3 regions of the Priestia sp. HNGD-A6 genome follow, and region 2 is predicted to be linked to each of the others. Evidence: predicted binding sites of a transcription regulator. Region 2 holds the regulator's gene; each other region holds the start of a gene.
The links. The regulator Rex, encoded in region 2, represses fermentation and respiration genes when NADH is low (regulators of the CRP and FNR family bind a similar motif). The targets are predictions, from matches to a motif close to TTGTGAAATATTTCACAA.
Positions count from the first base shown of each region.

Region 1: the regulator Rex is predicted to act here: its motif matches at 2,088-2,105, upstream of SCI76_RS14285 (anion permease).
Region 3: the regulator Rex is predicted to act here: its motif matches at 2,286-2,303, upstream of SCI76_RS00650 (DUF1641 domain-containing protein).

Region 1 is NZ_CP138621.1:2,804,450-2,811,762, forward strand. It holds gene SCI76_RS14275 (PepSY domain-containing protein) at 1-560, shown strand, start outside; gene SCI76_RS14280 (class I SAM-dependent rRNA methyltransferase) at 754-1,953, shown strand; gene SCI76_RS14285 (anion permease) at 2,232-3,665, shown strand; gene SCI76_RS14290 (alpha-amylase) at 3,694-5,145, opposite strand; gene SCI76_RS14295 (response regulator transcription factor) at 5,396-6,085, shown strand; gene SCI76_RS14300 (histidine kinase dimerization/phospho-acceptor domain-containing protein) at 6,063-7,313, shown strand, end outside.
Region 2 is NZ_CP138621.1:2,540,724-2,548,036, forward strand. It holds gene groL (chaperonin GroEL) at 17-1,648, opposite strand; gene groES (co-chaperone GroES) at 1,716-2,000, opposite strand; gene SCI76_RS12755 (CPBP family intramembrane glutamic endopeptidase) at 2,300-3,028, shown strand; gene SCI76_RS12760 (YdiK family protein) at 3,025-3,252, shown strand; gene tatC (twin-arginine translocase subunit TatC) at 3,279-4,034, opposite strand; gene tatA (twin-arginine translocase TatA/TatE family subunit) at 4,050-4,235, opposite strand; gene SCI76_RS12775 (redox-sensing transcriptional repressor Rex) at 4,289-4,927, opposite strand; gene SCI76_RS12780 (ABC-F family ATP-binding cassette domain-containing protein) at 5,387-7,313, shown strand, end outside.
Region 3 is NZ_CP138621.1:124,192-131,504, reverse strand. It holds gene SCI76_RS00665 (IDEAL domain-containing protein) at 1-120, opposite strand, end outside; gene SCI76_RS00660 (ammonium transporter) at 256-1,539, opposite strand; gene SCI76_RS00655 (hypothetical protein) at 1,536-1,952, opposite strand; gene SCI76_RS00650 (DUF1641 domain-containing protein) at 2,382-2,834, shown strand; gene SCI76_RS00645 (NAD(P)/FAD-dependent oxidoreductase) at 2,868-4,046, shown strand; gene SCI76_RS00640 (AEC family transporter) at 4,092-5,048, opposite strand; gene SCI76_RS00635 (NAD-dependent malic enzyme) at 5,061-6,764, opposite strand; gene SCI76_RS00630 (M20 family metallopeptidase) at 6,989-7,313, opposite strand, start outside.

The sequences.
Region 1 (7,313 bases), 260 kb from region 2:
AAAAAGAGCTGCAGCTAATATCAGAGCAAAAAATAAAAGAAACAATTGTTAAACAATATAGTGGTTACGTATATAGTCTAGAGTTTAAAGAATCCGCTAGTCAGTATGTCGCAGTGATTCTTAAAGATAGCACTCAATATACGGTAACGTTAGATGCTTTCACAGGAAAAGTAGTTAATACTTCTCAGCAAGCAGTGAAGCTATTAACGAGACAAGATGCAAAAGATCTTGCATTGGCTACATATGCAGGTAAGGTGAAAATGGTAGAATATGATCAAAACGCAGCGATTTTCACAGTAAAAATAATCAAAGATAATACGGAATACACCGTTACAATCGATGCGGTTTCGGGTGAAATCACACATGTAAGACATGATAAGCTTCAGCCGTTAACGGAGACCGCTGTGAAAGTTCTTGCTTTAAAACATCAAGAAGGAAAAGTAGATCATATTGAGCTTATAACAGAAAACTCAATAACTGTATACGTGGTGACTTTAGTGAGCGGAAGCAAGCAGCAGACGCTTAAGTTCGATGCATATACTGGACAAGAGTGCTCATAATTTTTTATCTTAAAACATAAAACATACATTTCATTTTTCATTCATATCAAGCAGGGGGTGCTTCAAGGCATCCTCTGCTTTTCTATTTTGTAACTGGAAACATTACCGGTTATCTATGTTAAGATAAATGTAGATTATTCTCGTAAAATGGATAAAACTAGAATGAACTAAATTAAATAGATAGGGTGTACACATGAGAAAAGAAGTACAAGTTATAGCCAAAGAAGCTTTTATTAAAAAAGTGAATAAAGGTTATCCACTCATTGAAAAAGATGCGCTTGTTGATGGTCATAAACTGCAAGAAGAAGGCGTTATTATTAACTTAGTCACTCCAAAGAATCAATTCTTAGCCAAAGGCTATTATGGAAAACAAAACAAAGGCTACGGATGGATTCTGACGAAGAAGAAAAGTGAACAAATTGACGCGGCGTTTTTTGTACGAAAAATTCAGCGAGCTATTACCTCTCGTCACGATTTTTATGCGTCTGAAGATACAACTGCTTTTCGTGTATTTAATAGTGAAGGTGACGGAATTGGCGGCTTAATCATTGATTATTATGACGGATATTACGTCACGAGTTGGTATAGTGAAGGAATTTATCAATTTAAAGAATACGTTATTGAAGCTTTAAAATCTGCGCCTAACTTTAAAGGGCTGTACCAGAAAAAACGTTTCAACGTAAAAGGGCAGTATATTGAAGAAGATGATTTTGTCACAGGAAATAAAGGTGAATTCCCTTTAATTGTAAGAGAAAATGGTATTCGTTTTGCCGTTTATTTAAATGACGGAGCGATGGTTGGGGTCTTTTTAGATCAGCGAGACGTCCGTAAAACGATTCGAGATAAATATGCAAAAGGAAAGACCGTTCTAAACATGTTTTCGTATACAGGCGCATTTTCAGTGGCGGCCGCTCTTGGAGGAGCTGCGAAAACAACAAGTGTCGACTTGGCCAATCGCAGCCTGGCAAAAACAATTGAGCAATTTAGTGTAAATGGAATTGATCACGAAGCACAGGACATTATTGTGGAAGATGTTTTTAAGTATTTTAAATATGCAGTTAAGAAGAATATGACGTTCGATCTTGTGGTGCTAGATCCGCCGAGCTTTGCTAAATCGAAAAAGCATACGTTCAGCGCGGCAAAAGACTACAAAGATTTATTAAAAGAAGCCATTGCTCTTACAAAGCCAAATGGTGTCATTGTAGCTTCGACGAATGCAAGTAATTTTGATATGAAAAGATTTCATTCGTTTATTGAAAAAGCTTTTAATGAAAAAGGGGAACGCTACAAAATGATGGAGCAGTTCTCTCTTCCAGCTGATTTTAAAACAATAAAAGAATTTAAGTCAGGTGATTATCTCAAAGTCGTGTTTATTCAAAAAGTAAATCGTTAAATGCAAGGCTGCATGATGAACTCATGCAGCTTATTTATTTTGATGAAATAACGCTTACAAGCTATTTTGAAGGGAATAAAAGGAAGGTGAAAGATAAAAATTGTCAATATGTATGATAAAATAATAAAGGAATTATGCTCAACACTTCACAAATTTACAATATCATCCTTATGAAACGTATTTTTACAATTATTTTATTTTAAATGGGACAAGTATTGGGTACGAAGGGGAAAGAGCATACTACTATTATTATTTAAAAACATGAAAGGAGAAAGATTATGGCTGAAACAACTAAAAAGCCTGCCGGCGAAGTGAAGTTTATTCCTTTATTAATTTGTCTGGCAATCGGACTTATTTTATGGTTTATTACACCTCCGTCCGGACTTGATGTGAAGGCTTGGCACTTATTCGCTATTTTTGTGGCTACTATCGTAGGTCTTATCATTAAACCATTGCCATTAGGCAGTGTAGCTATTTTATCTTTAACCATTATTGTATTAACTAATACATTAACACTTGAACAATCGCTCAGCGGTTTTCAAAATACAACGATTTGGTTGATCGTTATTGCATTCTTTATTTCTAGAGGTTTTATTAAGACTGGTCTAGGAACAAGGGTTGCCTATATCTTTGTCCGTTTGTTCGGTAAAAAGACGTTGGGACTATCGTATTCTCTTATCGTAAGTGATTTAATTTTATCACCTGCAATGCCGTCTAATACAGCACGAGCTGGAGGAATTATTCTTCCAATCATTCGTTCTTTATCTGAAACATACGGATCGAGAACTGGAGACGGTACGGAGCGCAGAGTCGGTGCTTTTTTAACAAAAGTATCGTTTCAAGGAGATATGATTACATCGGCTATGTTCGTAACGGCAATGGCGGCCAATCCTCTTGCTGTTAAAATGACAGAACAAATTACAGGAAAGACTATTTCATGGGTTGGATGGGCAGCGGCTGCAATCGTGCCTGGAATTATTAGTTTAATTGTTATTCCGCTCGTTATTTATAAGCTGTATCCGCCAGAATTAAAAGAAACGCCGGAAGCATCTGAAATTGCAGCAAAAAAACTAAATGAAATGGGTCCGCTAAAGAAAGAAGAATGGTACATGATTGGCGTATTTTTACTTCTTCTTGTGCTGTGGATTTTTGGCGCTAATTTAAATATTAATGCAACAACAACTGCTTTTATTGGTCTATGTGCGCTGCTTTTAACGCAAGTGTTAAGCTGGTCGGACATCAAAAAAGAACAGGGAGCATGGGATACATTAGTCTGGTTTGCTGTTTTGGTTATGATGGCAACTTTCTTAAATGATCTAGGCATGATTCCTTGGTTCAGTGATCTGATGAAAGGCACTGTTAGTCATATGTCTTGGATGACGGCGTTGATTGTACTAGCTATTGCATATTTTTATTCTCACTACTTTTTTGCGAGTAACACGGCTCACGTCAGCGCTATGTACGCAGCATTTTTATCTGTCATCGTGGCCGCTGGTGCGCCTCCGTTACTGTCAGCATTAATTTTAGCGTTCTTTAGCAATTTATTTGGCTGTTTAACTCACTACGGCAGTGGACCGGCACCGGTGTTCTTCGGTAGTGGATATGTAACGCAGCAAAAATGGTGGTCGCTCGGCTTTTTAATTTCAATTATTCATATTATCATTTGGATTGGAATTGGCGGCTTGTGGTGGAAACTGCTAGGTCTATGGTAAAAAAACAGTGGCGCAGGCCACTGTTTTTTTATGCTTCAGCCCAAACGGATACAGAGCCGCCATTTACAGGGAAGTGTCCGTAGCCGTCTTCTTCAATCACAACTTGGTCTTCTCGGTTCTTTGTGAAGTCGATCCACGTTTGTCCGCTTCGGTGTTCGCCGACGAACATTCTCTTTTCTCCGTCTTCGCCGTTTGACATCACCACAGCGCATCCAGACTTCTCAAATTCCTCTACACCATGCCTTACCCATCCAATGGTATTCGGGTGATCAAAATAATCGTCTTGCTGTCCGTATGCTTTGTCATAGCGTACGTGCAAGAGAGCAGAAATATCTTTTTCTTTTCCCTCAATTGGATGCTCTCCACCTATCCCAAAATAGTCTCCGTAAAATACACAAGGATAGCCGTCTTCACGAAGTAAAATTAGAGCGTAAGCACTTTGTTTGAACCAATCTTCTACCCAAGATTCTAAAGATTCATTTGGCTGAGAGTCATGGTTATCTACAAATGTGACAACATTCAACGGATGAGTCTTAACCAATGTATCATCAAAAATTGTGGTTAAATCAAAATCTCTTCCTTGCTGAGAGGCTTCATGCAGTTTGTAATGCAGCGATACGTCAAACAAATCAATTTGATAATCAATAACGTCTAAAAATTCCTGACAGGTTGTTAATTCTGGATTCCAAAACTCTCCCACAAAATAAAATGGCTTTTCTTGAGAAGAGGACAATTCGTGAGCAAACTCTTTAATAAAATCATGGTTAATATGTTTAATGGCGTCTAATCGGTAACCGTCGCACTGCAGGGTGTCTGCTAACCATTTTCCCCATTTGATCATTTCTTCTCGAACTTCAGGGTGGTCGTAATCAATATTCGCAAACATTAAATAATCGTAGTTGCCAAACTCTTGATCAACATTTTCGTTCCAGCTTTTGTTTTCCCCGGCAATACGAAACACACCTTCTTTTCCATTTTTATCATCGTAATCAGTGCCATTAAAATGATTAAAGTTCCATTTGAAAGAAGAATATTGATCGCCGCGCCCTTCAAATGTAAACTTTGTCCACCCTTCAATTTCAAAGGGTTCAGAAATCTCTTCTGTTCGGTTCATGGGGTCTACTTCAATGACGTGGAAGGTTTCTTTTTCATCCGCTGCAGCTTTATGATTCATCACAATATCAACATAGACATTAATTCCGTGATTATGACAGGCATCAATTGCTTCATGCAGCTCTTGCTTGGTTCCATACTTTGTACGAACGGTTCCTTTTTGATCAAACTCGCCAAGATCATATAAGTCGTAAACGCCGTAGCCATTATCCTCTGATGAAACACCTTTTGTAACCGGGGGAATCCACACGGAATCAATTCCTTGTTCTTTTAGTTGAGGAGCGAGCTCTTTGAGGCGTTTCCAATGCTCGCCATCAGCTGGCACATGCCATTCGAAAAATTGCATAATTGTATGATTCCGTTCCAAGTTAAATCATCCTCCTTTTAAATAAAAAGATATAATCGCTCACGGATAGTTCTTTAGAATCAAATGAGGAATTGATTATATTTTTTCTTTTAACGTTCCTGTTATCCCTATTCCTTAAACCTTTTTCAATATATGATGCTTAAGAAAATCTTAAGATTCCCCCTTCTTTTTTCTTAAGAAATGCAGTTTACAATAAAACCCATAGACGAAATGACCCATGATATACTTTTGAAAGGAGTGTGAGAAATCAATGAACGAATATGTGGTTTTAGTTGTAGATGATGAGCAAGAAATCCGCAATGGTATTGCTATTTATTTAAAAAATGAAGGTATTAAAGTCTTTACGGCCAAAGATGGAATCGAAGCCATAGAGATACTAAATAAAGAAAAAGTTCACTTGATTATTCTGGATATTATGATGCCAAGGCAAGACGGCATTTCAACAACGTTTAAAATTCGAGAACAAAAAAATATCCCGATTATTATGCTGAGTGCTAAAAGCGAAGATGCCGATAAAGTGCTTGGTCTGCAGGTAGGAGCAGACGATTATGTGACAAAACCTTTTAATCCATTAGAACTGATAGCAAGAGTTAAATCACAGTTAAGAAGATATGTGACATTAGGTACCTATGAAGAAACAAAGACGATTAATATCCGAGGTCTTGTACTTGATATTGAGGCTAAGTCCGTCACTCTTGATGGGGAATTCATTAAGCTCACTCCCATTGAGTATAAAATTGTAGAATTATTAATGAAAAATGCAGGAAGAGTTTTTTCCATACATGATATTTATGAGCGCGTATGGAATGAACCCGGCTACAACGCAGAAAATACGGTAGCAGTGCACATTAGAAAAATAAGAGAAAAAATTGAGATTGAACCAAAAAATCCGAGATATGTAAAGGTTGTGTGGGGACTTGGATATAAAATGGAAAAATAGCGTTATTTCAGCTATAGGTATTATCTTGTTTTTATTTGGTTTAGGAGCAACCATTTCTTCTATTGGCAGCATGCATAACCTAGTAAAAGCAAACTACTTACAAAAAAGTACCTATGTAAAATCAGAAGACTTCCAAAAAGAAATAGATCGTTTTACAAATGATCTTTACCTCTTAGAATTGACATCCAAGAATAAAAATACCGTTAACGCAAATACGATAACAGAAGAAGAAATTGAGTCGTATCGATATGCAGAAGGAAACTTAACGGAACAAATACAAAACGTACACGATAAATATGAAGAAAAAATAGAAGACGCTAAGCAAGCAAAGAGTAAAAAAGTTGAAGATGCCTATGTAAAGCAGCGGGATCTAGAAGTTAAAAACATTCAAAAAAAGTTTCAAGATGATCAATTTGTTCGAGAAAAAATAGCAAAAAATAAAGAATTCGAAATAACGAGAATTTATGATGAAGCTTTTGATCGGCAAAAACCATTATCTCAATATAAAAAAGACATCATGTATTATTTGAAAGATAGAAACACACAAAAAATATATACGAACATCCAAAATGCAAGCAAGGAAAACGTTAATCAATTAGTAAAACAAAAAAATATGTTGTATAAACATACCTATTCAGCTCAATCACCCCTTGTGTTTCAACTAGATGAATATAAAAATTCATTGTTAAGCAGTGAGACAGACTCAGAGATTCCAAACCGGTATTTAAAGCAGAAGTTTACGGGTATAATTGCTGTTCCTGAAAAAGAAGCTTTCAGTAGTTCTTTATTTGATGAATATAACTATTACCATCACCAAAATGTAGTATTTCTCGTGTATGCATTGTCAGGAATAATAGCTCTGTTAATAGTTTACTTTATTTATAAAAGAACAATAACCGGACGTTTAAAAGAAATAACAAGACAAAATGCCGTACAGAGGATTTATAAAAAAGTACCTTTAGATATGTGTATAATTGTTTTTCTTTTGTACTCATTTTTCACATCAAGTCTAGTTCTGAACGGCTATCCAACTTCTTTATTAGAATCATATAAGCATGTTGCTATATTTTTCTTTTATATGATAGTTATATCCATAGCTATTTGCCTGTGGGTACTTCAAGTATTTTTACTGTTTCAGCGTATGCGCACACTAGATGATATAAAAGAAGAATATCACAGAACGTGTGTTTATCAAGTCATTTATTTTCTTCAATCTATTTTTATTATC
Region 2 (7,313 bases):
TTAAGTAGGGCAGTGATTACATCATGCCGCCCATTCCACCCATGCCGCCCATGTCAGGCATTGCAGGAGCTCCGCCTTCTTCTGGCTTGTCAGCAACAACTGCTTCAGTTGTTAAGAACATAGCCGCTACAGAAGAAGCATTTTGAAGAGCTGAACGCGTTACTTTTGTTGGGTCAACGATACCAGTGTCTAGCATATTTACCCACTCGCCAGTTGCAGCGTTGAATCCAGTTCCAACTGCTTCGCCTTTTAGACGCTCAACGATTACTGATCCTTCTAAACCAGCGTTGTGAGCGATTTGACGTACAGGCTCTTCAATCGCACGCAATACGATGTTGATACCTGTAGCAGTGTCACCGTCAGCTTCGATGCTTGCTACTTTATTATAGATATTTACTAATGCAGTACCACCACCAGCTACGATACCTTCTTCAACCGCAGCACGCGTAGAGTTTAATGCATCTTCAATACGTAATTTACGTTCTTTTAACTCAGTTTCAGTTGCCGCACCAACTTTGATTACAGCTACGCCACCAGCAAGTTTTGCTAAGCGCTCTTGTAATTTTTCACGGTCAAACTCTGAAGTTGTTTCTTCAAGCTGAGCTTTGATTTGGTTTACGCGTGCTAGGATATCTTCTGCGTTTCCTGCACCGTTTACAACTGTTGTATTTTCTTTTGTTACAACAATTTTAGAAGCGCGACCTAATTGATCGATGCCTGCTGTTTTTAAGTCAAGACCAAGCTCTTCAGTGATTACTTCTCCGCCTGTTAGGATCGCAACGTCTTGTAGCATTGCTTTACGACGATCACCAAAACCAGGAGCTTTAACAGCTACAGCTGTAAATGTACCACGAAGTTTGTTCACAACTAATGTTGCTAAAGCTTCGCCTTCTACGTCTTCAGCGATGATTAATAGCGGCTTGCCTTGTTGAACAACTTGCTCTAATACCGGTAAGATTTCTTGAATGTTACCGATTTTTTTGTCTGTGATTAAGATGTATGGATCATCTAATACAGCTTCCATTTTATCTGAATCAGTTACCATGTAAGGAGATGCATATCCACGGTCAAACTGCATACCTTCTACCACTTCTAATTCAGTTGTGAAACCTTTTGATTCTTCAAGTGTGATAACGCCGTCGTTACCAACGCGCTCCATTGCTTCAGCAATTAATTGACCTACTTCTTCGTCAGCTGCTGAGATAGCCGCTACTTGAGCAATTGAATCTTTACCTTGAATTGGTTTAGAGATTGCTTTTAGTTCTTCAACCGCTACAGCTACTGCTTTTTCCATACCTTTACGGATACCCATTGGGTTAGCACCAGCCGTTACGTTTTTAAGACCTTCTCTGATCATTGCTTGCGCTAAAACTGTTGCAGTAGTTGTACCGTCACCAGCAACGTCGTTTGTTTTGCTAGCAACTTCGGCTACTAATTTAGCACCCATATTTTCAAATGCGTCTTCTAATTCGATTTCTTTTGCAATTGTTACACCGTCATTTGTAATAAGCGGTGAACCGAATTTCTTTTCCAATACAACGTTACGACCTTTTGGTCCAAGCGTTACTTTTACAGCATTTGCTAATGTATCTACACCACGTAGCATTGCGCGACGTGCTTCTTCGCTAAATTTAATGTCTTTTGCCATGTTCTTTGACCTCCTCAAGATGTTCTTAATAATCTATTTTTTACGTATGATAAGTTTGTGGTTAAAATTAGCCGATTACAGCTAAAATATCGCTTTCGCGTAAAATTAAGTATTCAGTACCTTCGTATTTTACTTCAGTACCCGCATATTTTGAGAAGATGATACGATCGCCCGCAGCTACTTCTAAAGCTACACGCTCACCGCTTTCTAATACTCGGCCTGTACCTACAGCAACAATTTTACCCTCTTGTGGCTTTTCTTTTGCACTGTCCGGTAACACGATACCGCTTGCTGTTTTTTCCTCAGATTTTACAAGTTCAATCACTACGCGATCACCTAATGGCTTTAACAAGTGAAACAACCTCCTCAAATAATATGTTTGCATTTTTATTAGCACTCAACCTCAACGAGTGCTAACACAATTATTATATTAAAACAAAGTGGGTTTTTTTTGCAAGTATTAAACAAAAAAAATTTAAAATTTACGACAACTACATATAATAGTCTTAGATTTCGACGATTTTGAGAAATAAAGCATTCTTTTCTCTGTTCAATAATATGTATGTTACAATACGAGCAAGAAGAAATTACTAACTTTACAGTACTTCTTCGACATATATACATAAAAACCTTTTAAAGGAGTATAGAAGATTGGAAAAACGTTATTGGTATGTTATCCTCACTTACATCCTTATGCAGTTTTCAGGAGTTGTTGGTATACCGCTGTTAAAATTAACAGGAATGTTTGATGACTATCCAGTTCGAACAGCGAATGTCATGCTTTTGACTTATTGGACTATCATTAGCTTTATCCTTGGTTTACTTATTGTCTTACTGCTGCTGCGCCGTGACATGTCCATGCGTATAGAACATGCTGGAAAAACGATTGCTGTTGTCTGGTCAGTCCTTGGGGTGTTTCTCGCTATGGCTGGTCAAGCTGTAGCAGGTATGATTGAGCACGCTCTTGGCATTACCCAAGTATCTGAAAACACACAAAATATTGTTAATCTTGTTAAAGCAACGCCGTTCCTTATTGTCGTTACGTCTGTTATTGGACCAATACTAGAAGAGATTATTTTCCGAAAGATTATTTTTGGTTCTCTTCACAAACGATACAATTTCTTTATCTCTGCATTTATTAGTTCCCTTATTTTCGCTGCGGTACACTGGGATTTTAAACATTTACTTGTGTATACAGCTATGGGATTTGTATTTGCATTCCTTTATGCAAGGACGAGACTAATTGTTGTACCTATTATTGCTCATGTTTTGATGAATACAATCGTTATTTTATCTCAAACTATTTTTGCAGATAAAATTATAGAAATGCAAAAACAAGCAGAACAAATGCAGTTCATTTTTGGAGGCATGTTTTTATGAAGAATATCCCTTTAACACGAGGGTTTATTTATATTATTATGGGGATTTTATTCACCTACTTGGCAATTCAAAATGCCCAGGAAACCGTCTGGAATTTCCCCACAATCTTATTTGCACTCGTAGCCGCATTCGATTTCAGGTTTGCGGTTCGCATCTTTATCTTGCACTACAAAATTAAAAAATTGCAGCAGCAATATAAAAATCAAGATGATTCATCCAAATAAAAAAACCACTGTTTCAGTGGTTTTTTTTACATACTAACATCTTCTCTTTCTTGCTCTGCCCTTGCCTTTAACACTTTGCGATACGAAATGCGGGAAATAATGATGCTGATTTCATACAAAATTAAGAGCGGCACTGTCACCATCATGTGCGAGAGCAATTCCGGTGGTGTAATAAGTGCGGCAATAACTAGCAGTACGAAATAGGCATATTTTCGAATTTGAGATAAAAACATAGGCGTTATAATTCCTAAACGCGTCAAAAACATAACGACGACAGGAAGCTGAAACAACAAGCCAAAAGGCAGTGTGAGCTGCATTAAAAAAGAAAAGTATTCATTAATGCCAATCACTTGGTTTACATTCAGCTCATCAGAAACGCGCGTCATAAAATCAACGACAAATGGAAACAACACAAAATAAGAAAAAGAGACACCGCCGATAAAGAGAAAAATGGAAACAGGAATATATCCAAGCGTTACCTTACGCTCTTTTTCATATAAACCAGGACTAATAAATGCCCAAAGTTGATACAGTGCAACAGGAGCTGCAAGTACACAGCCGATAATAACAGCAAATTGCATATAAATCTTAACTGGATCTGTTAACCGAAATGCATTCATCGTTAAATTCTTTGCCTCATCAGCATGCTGTAAATAGACAATAACCTTATCCGCTATAAAAAAGCCGCCAATTGTGGCAATCACAAAGAAAAATAAAACAATTAAAATGCGTTTTCGCAGCTCTCCTATATGATCATATATTGACATTTCTTGTTCGGTCATACTATGATCACCCTTTTACTCTTTGTCATCTACTTGACGCTGTTTATCTTTTTCACGATCTTCTGATGCACCGCTAGCGGCATGCTTAAACTCTCTAAGCGTTTGGCCCACTGATCTTCCTAGCTCCGGTAACCGTTTCGGTCCAAAAATAAGCAGTGCTACAATCGCAATAATAATCCAACTGCCTGCTCCAATCCCCATATTCCCACTCTCCTTATTAATTTAGACTTAAGGAAATCGTAACACAGTCCGCCTTATTCAACAGGATAATTTTTCAAAAAGTAGACGAGCGACTGTAATTCTACAGCAAGATCAATATGATGGAGTCGAATCTCATCCGGTACGTTTAAGCGTGCAGGAGTAAAGTTTAAAATTCCTTTAATTCCGCAACTCACTAAACGATCAGTAATTTGCTGAGCAACAGTGGCAGGAACGGTTAAAATCGCTACTGAGATGTCATCACTCATATAATCTTCCAATTGGTCAAGATGATAGACCGGCACGTCGCCTACTTTCGTACCTACTTTATCTTCTATCACATCAAAAGCGCACTCAATTTTGGTGTTATTATTTTTAATAAAATTATAATTTAAAAAGGCCGTTCCTAGATTCCCTACGCCAATCAGTGCTACTTTCGTTACTTCATCTTGGTCTAACGTTTTACGGAAAAATGTAAGTAAATAATTCACATTGTAGCCGTATCCCTTTTTTCCTAATGCACCAAAGTAAGAAAAGTCCCGACGAATAGTAGCAGAATCCACTTTCACTGCCTCACTTAACTCCGCTGACGACACACGCTGTTTACCAGAAGCATGCAAATTTTTCAAAAAACGATAATAAAGCGGCAATCGCTTAGCCGTTGCTTGTGGTATTTTTAATTGTTCAGTGTTCACGTTGTACCCCCTCAGTTCATGTATGTCATTACTAACATTTTCAAGTCATATTGCATTACCTTTCACAAAGCATCAACCGCTTTGAGGTAGCGCTTCCAATTCTCTCTCTTTTCTCTTGCTTTATATATACTCCGCTTCACACCTCGACGGCTTTTGTCTATTCAGCACTCCTTAAAGTCGGTATGTAGAACGAAGCAATTAGCCCTTCAAAGGATCGGTTTGTTAGTCATGACGGATTTTTTCACATCCATCATAGATAAGTTCAGAGATGCACTTATCTCTTATTTTAACATAGTATCCTGTATAAAATGTGCAGGTAAAATCATTTTATTTCATGAATCAAAACATTCGCTTCATCATTTGTCCTTGTCCCTCTACAAATTACAAACGCTTGTAGGAAGAACTTGTAGTTAAAAATATGTTAAAATACACTATGGATATACTACTAGAGGTGAAAAAATGATTATTCTACAATTGAACGGTATTACAAAATACTATGGGGCAGAACCCATTTTATCGAATATAAAGTTAGAAGTACAATCAAAAGACCGCATTGCCCTAGTGGGACGAAACGGTGCTGGTAAATCAACTTTATTAAAAATTATTGCTGAGCAGCTTTCCTATGACAGCGGAGAAATTATTAAACCTAAGGGTGTTTCCATTGATTATATGGGACAAGATACAGTTCTTGAGTCAACACTCTCCATATGGGAAGAAATGATGACTGTCTTTGCTCCATTAAAGAAGATGGAAAAAGAATTACGTACGCTTGAAACGAAGATGGGTGATCCAGACATTTTTAATGATTCAGTTCAATACGAAAAACTAACCAAAGAGTATGATCAGCTTCAAGTAACGTTTAAAGATTTAGGCGGCTATCAATATGAAGCGGATACACGATCTATTCTTCACGGTTTCCGTTTTTCAAACTTTGACTACAGCACCCCTATTTCCTCCTTAAGCGGTGGACAAAAAACGCGCCTGGCTCTTGCAAAACTGCTTTTAACAAAGCCTGATTTGCTTATTCTGGATGAGCCTACCAACCACTTAGATATTGAAACTTTAGCATGGCTGGAACAGTTTCTGCAAGGGTATGAAGGAGCTATTTTAATCGTTTCACATGATCGTTACTTCCTTGATAAAGTCGTAAATCAAGTGTATGAAGTCGTACAAAAAACAACGGTGAAGTACACGGGCAACTACTCTAAATACCTTGTACAAAAAGCAGAGCGATATGAAAAAGAGTTGCGTCAGTACGAAAAGCAGCAAGATGAAGTCGCAAAGCTGAATGATTTTATTCAGCGAAACATCGCCCGCGCATCGACTACAAAACGTGCGCAAAGCAGACGTAAACAGCTCGATCGAATGGAGTTAATAAATCGACCTAACGAAGGCGAAAAATCAGCTAGTTTTTCGTTTGAAATTGAACGTCAAAGCGGAAATGAAGTCTTAAATCTGGAAGATGTGTCTATCGGATATGATGAACACAACTATGTCGTCCAAGAGGCAAACCTTCGCATTAAAAAAGGGGAAAGCCTTGCGTTGGTTGGTCCTAATGGCGTGGGGAAATCAACTTTATTAAAAGGCATTGTGGATAAACTCAGCTTCAAGACTGGAACCATTTCCTTTGGCTCAAATGTAATGGTTGGTTATTACGACCAAGAGCAAGCCAATTTAACGTCTAATAAAACCGTTTTAAATGAACTTTGGGATGACTACCCAGCCAAACCTGAAAAAGAAATCCGTACAGCGCTTGGAAATTTTCTGTTTTCAGGTGATGATGTACTGAAAATCGTTTCCACGCTCAGCGGTGGTGAAAAAGCACGTTTGGCTCTTGCGAAGCTTATGCTTCAAAAAGCTAACTTCTTAATTTTGGATGAACCTACTAACCATCTTGATTTAGATAGCAAACAAGTACTCGAGAATGCGTTAATTGATTACCCAGGGACTCTATTATTTGTTTCACATGACCGTTATTTTATTAATCGTATTGCCAATAAAATAGCAGAGCTATCTCCTGAAGGAGTAGAAGAATTTCTTGGAGATTATGACTATTATGTAGAAAAGAAAGCAGAAATAGAGGAAATCAAAGAATTAGAAAATATAAAAGCAAACGAAGAACGTACGGTAAAAGTAGATAAACAGTCCTATAAACAAGATAAAGAACAAAAGAAATTGATGAGACAGCGAACGCGCCGCATTGAAGAAATTGAAACTGAAGTAAACAAATTAGAAGCCGCCCAAGCGGCGAATGAAGAACTTCTTTGTGACCCTGAAATTTATCAAAATCACGAAGAAGTATCAAGATTAAACGGTGAAAATGAAAAAATTTCTTCACAGTTATCCACATTAATGGAAGAGTGGGAAGAATTGCAGCTGCTTCTAG
Region 3 (7,313 bases), 2.4 Mb from region 2:
TTCTTTTAGCTGTGCTTTACGAAATTCTGCAATCGCCTTGTCTAAAATCATCTCAGCGAATAATGCATCAAGCACCTTTCCGTTGGATTTTTGCGGTGAATTAAGTAAATTCTTTTTCATAAGAAATCAACTCCTTGGCTTTTTTATAATATAACACAAATATTCTGACTTTTCAATCATTTAAACCAAGTATTTTACATCTATTTTTTTCCACATAAAAAGGCCGCCCTTTTTGTTATAAGGCGCGGCCTTTTATTATGAATCTGCGGCTTTTTCTTTTACTTCCGCATAGTAGTTTTCATATTCAATAAATTCAGGAGCTTGATGAGCTGCCATGATACCGTGGTAACTGATGTCTAAGCCCACTTCTTCTTCTTCTTCCGTAGATCGAAGCGGAACCACCAAGGAAATAACCTTTAACCCTATCCACGTCGTAACAAACCCCCAAGCGCATAGAGCAATTAATCCGAGAAGTTGAACACCTAATAACGTCCAGCTCCCTCCTGTAAACACACCGCCGTCTGTAGAAAATAAACCCACAGCCAACGTGCCCCATATTCCCGAAGCAGCGTGTACAGGAAAAGCTCCTACAGGATCGTCGATTTGACGTGCTTCGAGCCAGTTTGTAGCTGCCATCATTAATAAGCCGGATACAGCTCCAATAAAAATAGCAGATGGCGTATTTACAAAAGCGCACCCGGCCGTAATGCCAACCAGTCCGGCAAGCGATCCATTTATCACAGAAGGTGCATCTGAACGGTTGTAGCGAAATAAAGTATAAAATAAAGTAGCTGCTCCGCCTGCTGCTGCTGATAACATTGTGACAATAGCAATGTGACCAATTCTAACGTCAGTGGCACTTAGCGTACTTCCTGCATTAAACCCGAACCATCCAAACCATAATAAAAAAGCACCCACTGATGCAAGCGGCAAATTGCTTGGAAGAGAAACAGAACTAATTCCATTTTTCGTGAACTTCCCTTTTCTAGGTCCAATCATTATTGCAGCTGCTAAAGCTGAAAAACCGCCAAGAGCATGAATAACTGCCGAACCGGCAAAATCAAGCATCCCTAACTTACTAATCCATCCGCCTCCCCAAATCCAGTGGCCGGCTATAGGATAAATAAATGTAGTCATTAAAATCGCATATAAAAGATATGCACGGAAATTAATTCGTTCTGCCACCGCTCCAGAAACGATAGAAATGACCGCAATAACAAACGCACATTGAAACAGCCAAAATGTTTCAAGCCCAATTGGAATGTCAAGGTGCGATAAATTACCTGAGAGCGCAAAACCGCTTTTACCGAAGATTCCGCCTAAATCATCTCCGTACATTAATCCAAACCCAATTAAATAGAAACAAAGCGTTCCTATTGTAATATCAGCGAATACTTTCATAATAATATTGACGCTATTTTTATAGCGGACAAAACCTGCCTCTAGCAAGGCAAAGCCGCCTTCCATTAGCAAAATCATCGCCGCTGTTAACACAACCCACGTCGTATTTATACCTAAACTTAGTTCATTAACACTCATATCCCAACGCCTCCACTGCTTTTTAATCGTTTTATTTCTTGTACAATAGCAGGCGAAAGCGTAATTTCACTTGTTTCTTCATTTTCCGCTTTTATTAATTCAAGAACTTCATGAAGTTCTCGCATTTGTGCTTTAAGGTGATCAATTTTTTTAAAGCGTTCCTTTACGTATACCATATACTCGACCGCTTGATGCTGACTTAAAGGACGCCCGGTAAAAAATTTACGAAACGGTGATAGTGATTGGTACCAAGCTTCTTCAGCACGTTTCTTCTCTTCGTATTTACTAATTTTCGCTTTTATATCCTCTATTTCTTGTGCTTTAGCTTCTTTTAACTTCATTATAAATTCAATTAATTTTAATTGAGGCAATGTAATGACCACATTATGATAAAGTTCATCCACTATAACCATGTTATATCTCCTTACATAAGATGTTATATTTAGATTATATGTAGAACACTATAGTAAGTCAATGTAATTTTTTGAAAACTCTTTAAATAGTAAATGCGCCCTATCTTTTTACTACTTATAGAATATTAAGTTCGTATGTGTTGAAATATGACGTTATTTGTTTTATCGTAGGAAGAGGAATTATGTTAGTTCCCTATTTTAATTTTATTTACCTAGGCAATTATTCGCTTTATTTTTTATAAACTTTTATTAAACAAAGGGTTACGAGGTTCTTCACTTATTTTTTCAACGAAATGAGTTGATTTTATCTCGTATTAAAATTAAAATAGAATTATGTGCAAGATTTCACAACTTCACAATGTAGTTTGAAAGTCTAGCAGATAACTAGGAACTACATATGCAACAGTATCCAGCAAAGGAGGACTTTTCATGTCTCAATCAACTATTCAAAAATCAGCTGCAGAGGAAAATGCTGCTGTACAAACAGAAGCGGCAGTTAACAAAGGTCAAGCGGATGTGTTAGATCAATTGTTAAAGCCTGAAGTACAAGAAGCTCTTACTGTTCTTGTAGATAATTTACCAAAATTATCTGAAATGGTAACGGTGCTTACAAAAACTTACGACGTTGCGCAATCATTATTAACTGACGACGTATTAAAAGAAGATCTACTTGGTGGAGTAAAAGAATTTATCGAGCCGGTAGAAGGAACAGTAAAAGGTCTTGCAGCTACTGCAATCGAAGCAAACGATCGTGCAGAAGCAAATGCTTCTAATTCAATCGGTTTATTCGGTTTATTACGCATGCTTAAAGATCCACAAGCTCAAAAACTATTCCGCTTTGCACAAGCGTATTTAGACATTACAAACGAAAAACAAAAATAATTTTCATTAAAAAGTGTGGACGGAGGATCGACTATGTCAAAACATATTTTAATTTTAGGCGGCGGTTACGGTGGTTTATTAACTGCAATGACAGCTCGCCAACACCTAAGTGCGGATGAAGCAAAAATTACAGTAGTGAACCGTTTTGCTACTCACCAAATCATTACAGAATTACACCGTCTAGCTGTAGGCGGCGTTTCTGAACAAGCGGTAGCTTTACCACTTGATAAATTACTTAAAAACTACAACGTTGATTTAAAAATTGCAACGGTAAAAGAAATCTCACCAGATCAACGTGAAGTATCTCTTGAAGATGGTACAAAATTAAGCTACGACTACCTTGTTACAGCTTTAGGTAGTGAAACTGCTTACTTCGGTATCCCTGGTTTAGAAGAGCACAGCTTCGTTCTTAAATCAGTAAATGATGCAAACCGTTTACGTGCACACGTAGAAGCTTGTATCGCTGAATACAGCAAAACAAAAAATAAAGCTGACGGTACAATCGTAGTTGGCGGTGGCGGATTAACAGGTATCGAACTTGTTGGTGAATACGCTGACTTAATGCCAAGCCTATGTCTAAAACACGGTGTTGATCCGAAAGAAATTTCTCTATACTGTGTAGAAGCAGCTCCTACAGTTCTTCCAGGCTTCCCTGCTGAATTAGTAGAGCGCGCTCAATCAAGCTTAACAAAACGTGGCGTTACATTTGTTACTGGTACACCTGTAACAAAAATGGATGCTACAACTGTTGAACTTAAAGACGGCAGCAAAATTGAAACAAAAACAATGGTATGGACTGGCGGAGTTCAAGGTAACTCTGTAGTTGCTAACTCAGGTATCGAAGTAAACCGCGGTCGTGCACTTGTAAATGAATTCTTACAATCTACATCTCATAAAGATGTATTCCTTGCTGGTGACTCAGCGGTTGTAATGGGTCCAGAAGGTCGCCCTTACCCACCTACTGCTCAATTAGCTTGGCAAATGGGTGAAGTTGTAGGCGTGAACTTAGCAGTAGCTATTCGCGGCGGAGCAATGGAATCATTCGTTCCTGTCTTCTCTGGTACACTAGGAAGTCTTGGACGCAAAGATGCAATTGGTACAATCGGCGGAAACAAAACGCAATTAAAAGGTTTACCAGCATCACTTATGAAAGAAGCAAGTAACGTTCGTTACTTATCTCATATCAAAGGATTATTTGCATTAGCTTATTAATCCGTCTTAAAACGAAAGAGGAATTCTCCTCTTTCGTTTTTTTATTTACATAAGCCAAGAAATAAGAAGCGGCAGCGTAATCAACGATAAAATAGCACTAATAACAAAAGCAGATGCCGTTTCGTTTTCTAAGCTTTCAAACCGCAAAGCAATCATCGCTGCTACAGCAGACCCAGGAAAAGCTACCAGTAAAATAGCTTTTGTCACTTCATCTGAAGACAACCCTATCCATACTGCAATTCCGAGCATAACGATGGGTTGAACCGCTACTTTTAAGACGGCTATCCCAAGCGCCCCTTTACTAAAGTTAATTTTTCCAATTCCAATCGTTACTCCTACCGCAAACAAAGCTGCTCCCGATGTAATACTTCCGATTTGATCAAGCATATCCTGTAACAGTTTAGGTGACTGAAAACCGCAAAGGGTTAAAATCACTCCAATTAACGGTACACATGCCAAAGGCTCAGATAAACCATGCAAAATGGAATGAACCGTTACTTTAAATAAACTTGTTTTCTCTTCCCCTTCTTTTCGCCCCCGTTGTCCAACGGTTCCTAAAATCGTTGCCAGCGGATCTAAAATCGCATTCACCACGATTCCTGTGATGGCAATTGGAATCGCTACTGCGCCTGCACCAAACAATCCTCCGAGTACTGGAATGCCCATAAAAGCAAACGTTGGCTGAGCTGAGTTTAAGGCAAACATAGAAGAGGCAGTTAACGTATTCTTCCCTGCATACTTCACGACAAGCAAGATAATGAGGTAAAACCCGACGATTCCTAAAATCAGCGCTACTAAAAACGGCCATTCGTCTATGAGTGTTTTTCTTGGCGTTGTCGTTACACCTACAAATAAGTGTGCAGGAAGCGCAAACTTCGTTACTAATGTGTTGAGCCCCTTAGACGTTTGCTTATCAAATTTTTTAAAGTGCCCTGCTAAATAACCAAGCAAAATGACAAAAAAGATAGGCGCGAGAATGAGGAAAATTTGACCTATGCTCATTTATCATTCACCTCATTCATTTCTTGCCTTAACAGGTTTATAAACAGGCTGCCATACCGCTTCTTCTACAAGTTCAGCTACATTTTTTTCGGTAACAGTTGCTACGTTATCTTTTACAGCAGCATCGGCAACTGCTACAGCAACCGCCTTTGATACTTTTTGAAGATCTTTAATATTTGGAAGAAGCGTATCTCCTTTTGTATCTGTTTCTGCTATACGCGCTACTGCATTGGCTGCTTCTGCAAACATAGATTCAGTAAACTTTTGAGCGCGAACCACAATTGCACCTAAACCAAGACCTGGAAACACAAATGCATTATTAGCCTGTCCGATTTCGTAAGTGTGCCCGTTATATTCAACGGGTTCAAATGGACTTCCCGTTGCAATAAGGGCTTTTCCTTCCGTCCATTTTATAATATTTTCCGGAACAGCTTCAGCAAGTTTAGTTGGGTTTGAAAGCGGCATAATCACCGGGCGCTCTACATGCTTTGCCATTTCTTTAATAATTTCTTCGGTAAAAGCATCCGTGACGCCTGATGTTCCAATTAAAATCGTTGGCTTCACTTGCTTGACAAGCTCCAACAGTGAAATTTTATTTTCATCGTCTTTTTCCCATTCTTTAATCTCTTCATTTTGGCGAACATATGGCTGTTGAAAAGGAGCTAAATCTTCCATATCTTCCGTTAACAGACCTCTGTAATCATATGCCCAAAAACGATCATATGCTTCTTCTTCAGATAACCCTTCAAGCATCATCGCACTATGAATACGATCGGCATTCCCAATTCCAGCGGATCCTGGTCCAAATACAACAACTCGCTGATCTTTTAAAGGCGTTCCTGTAATACGAACCGCTGTTAAAACGGCTGCAAGAGTAATTACTCCCGTTCCTTGAATATCATCATTAAATGTTAAAATTTTATCGCCATATTCTTTCATAATGTGACGCGCGTTAATATTACCAAGATCCTCCCAATGAAGAAGCGCTTTAGGAAACTTGGCCGTTATTTCTTTTACAAATTGAGCGATAAAACGATTATAGTCTTCTCCTTTTACTCGTTCATGACGATTTCCTAAATACAAAGGATCTTCAAGAAGCTTTTTGTTATTGGTCCCCATGTCAAGAACAACAGGCAGTACGCGGCTTGGGTCAATTCCTGCTGCAGCTGTGTAGACCGCTAACTTTCCCACTGCAATATTTATCCCTCCTACACCCCAGTCCCCAATGCCTAGAATACTTTCTGAATCCGTGACTACAAGCAAATCAATATCTTCGCTGTCGAGCCCTAAATTTTCAATCGCCTCACTTAATCGATCCGCTTCATTTACGGATAAATATAAGCCGTCAGGACGGTGGTATTCATGGCTGTATTCTTGAATGGATTGACCTACAGTAGGCGTGTAAATAATGGGAAGCATTTCACTTAAATGATCGGTTAATAAACGATAAAACAACACGACGTTCCGATTATGTAGATCATTCAACGAATTATTTTTTTGAAGATCATTCGGTGCTTTTTTGAACTGCTCATATGCTCTTTTTGCCTGCTCTTTTAACGTTAAGACCGTTGGAGGAAGAAGCCCCTGCAGATGAAGGTCTTGTCTTTCTTCTTCAGTAAAAGCAGAACCTTTGTTTAAATAAGAAGTGGATAAAACTGATTTTCCTTTTAGTGAAGTTGAAATTGAACCATCTTTTTCTATTTTATATGCTCTCATGTTTTTACCTCTTTTCGTGAACAATTAGATAGGGTTAGGTTCAGCAAAGAGATATATTTTTAACCATTTATTTTTAATGAAAACAAAAAAAGAGATTGAAGCATAACTACATCAATACAATCTAAAGACGAAAAAACGGGATAAATGAACCCTGTGTTCAACCTAACAATAAAAAAATCCGAACGATTCATCGTTCGGATCTTCCTTACACAAAAATACGTTTTTTACACCATGCTATAGTCTTCGTGCTCACTTTCTGAGTAATTAGGTGGCTGTATATGTGAAGGCACAAGACATTCATAGCTTTCCCCTTCTAGCCTATCCTCTAGCTCTTGTTTCGCTTGACTAATCAGCTCTTGATTTTCTATCATTTCAATCGCCGTAGCCGCAATGGCTTTTCCAGCTAACAACATCGCATCGTGAGCATACTCTGTTTTCCCTTGAGCAACAGCTTGCCATGTATGAAACGGCGTAGCATAAGCCCACGTTGCAGTCACGCACTGTGCAGTTGGAACATTCCAGCTAACGTCTGCAACATCGGTTGATCCC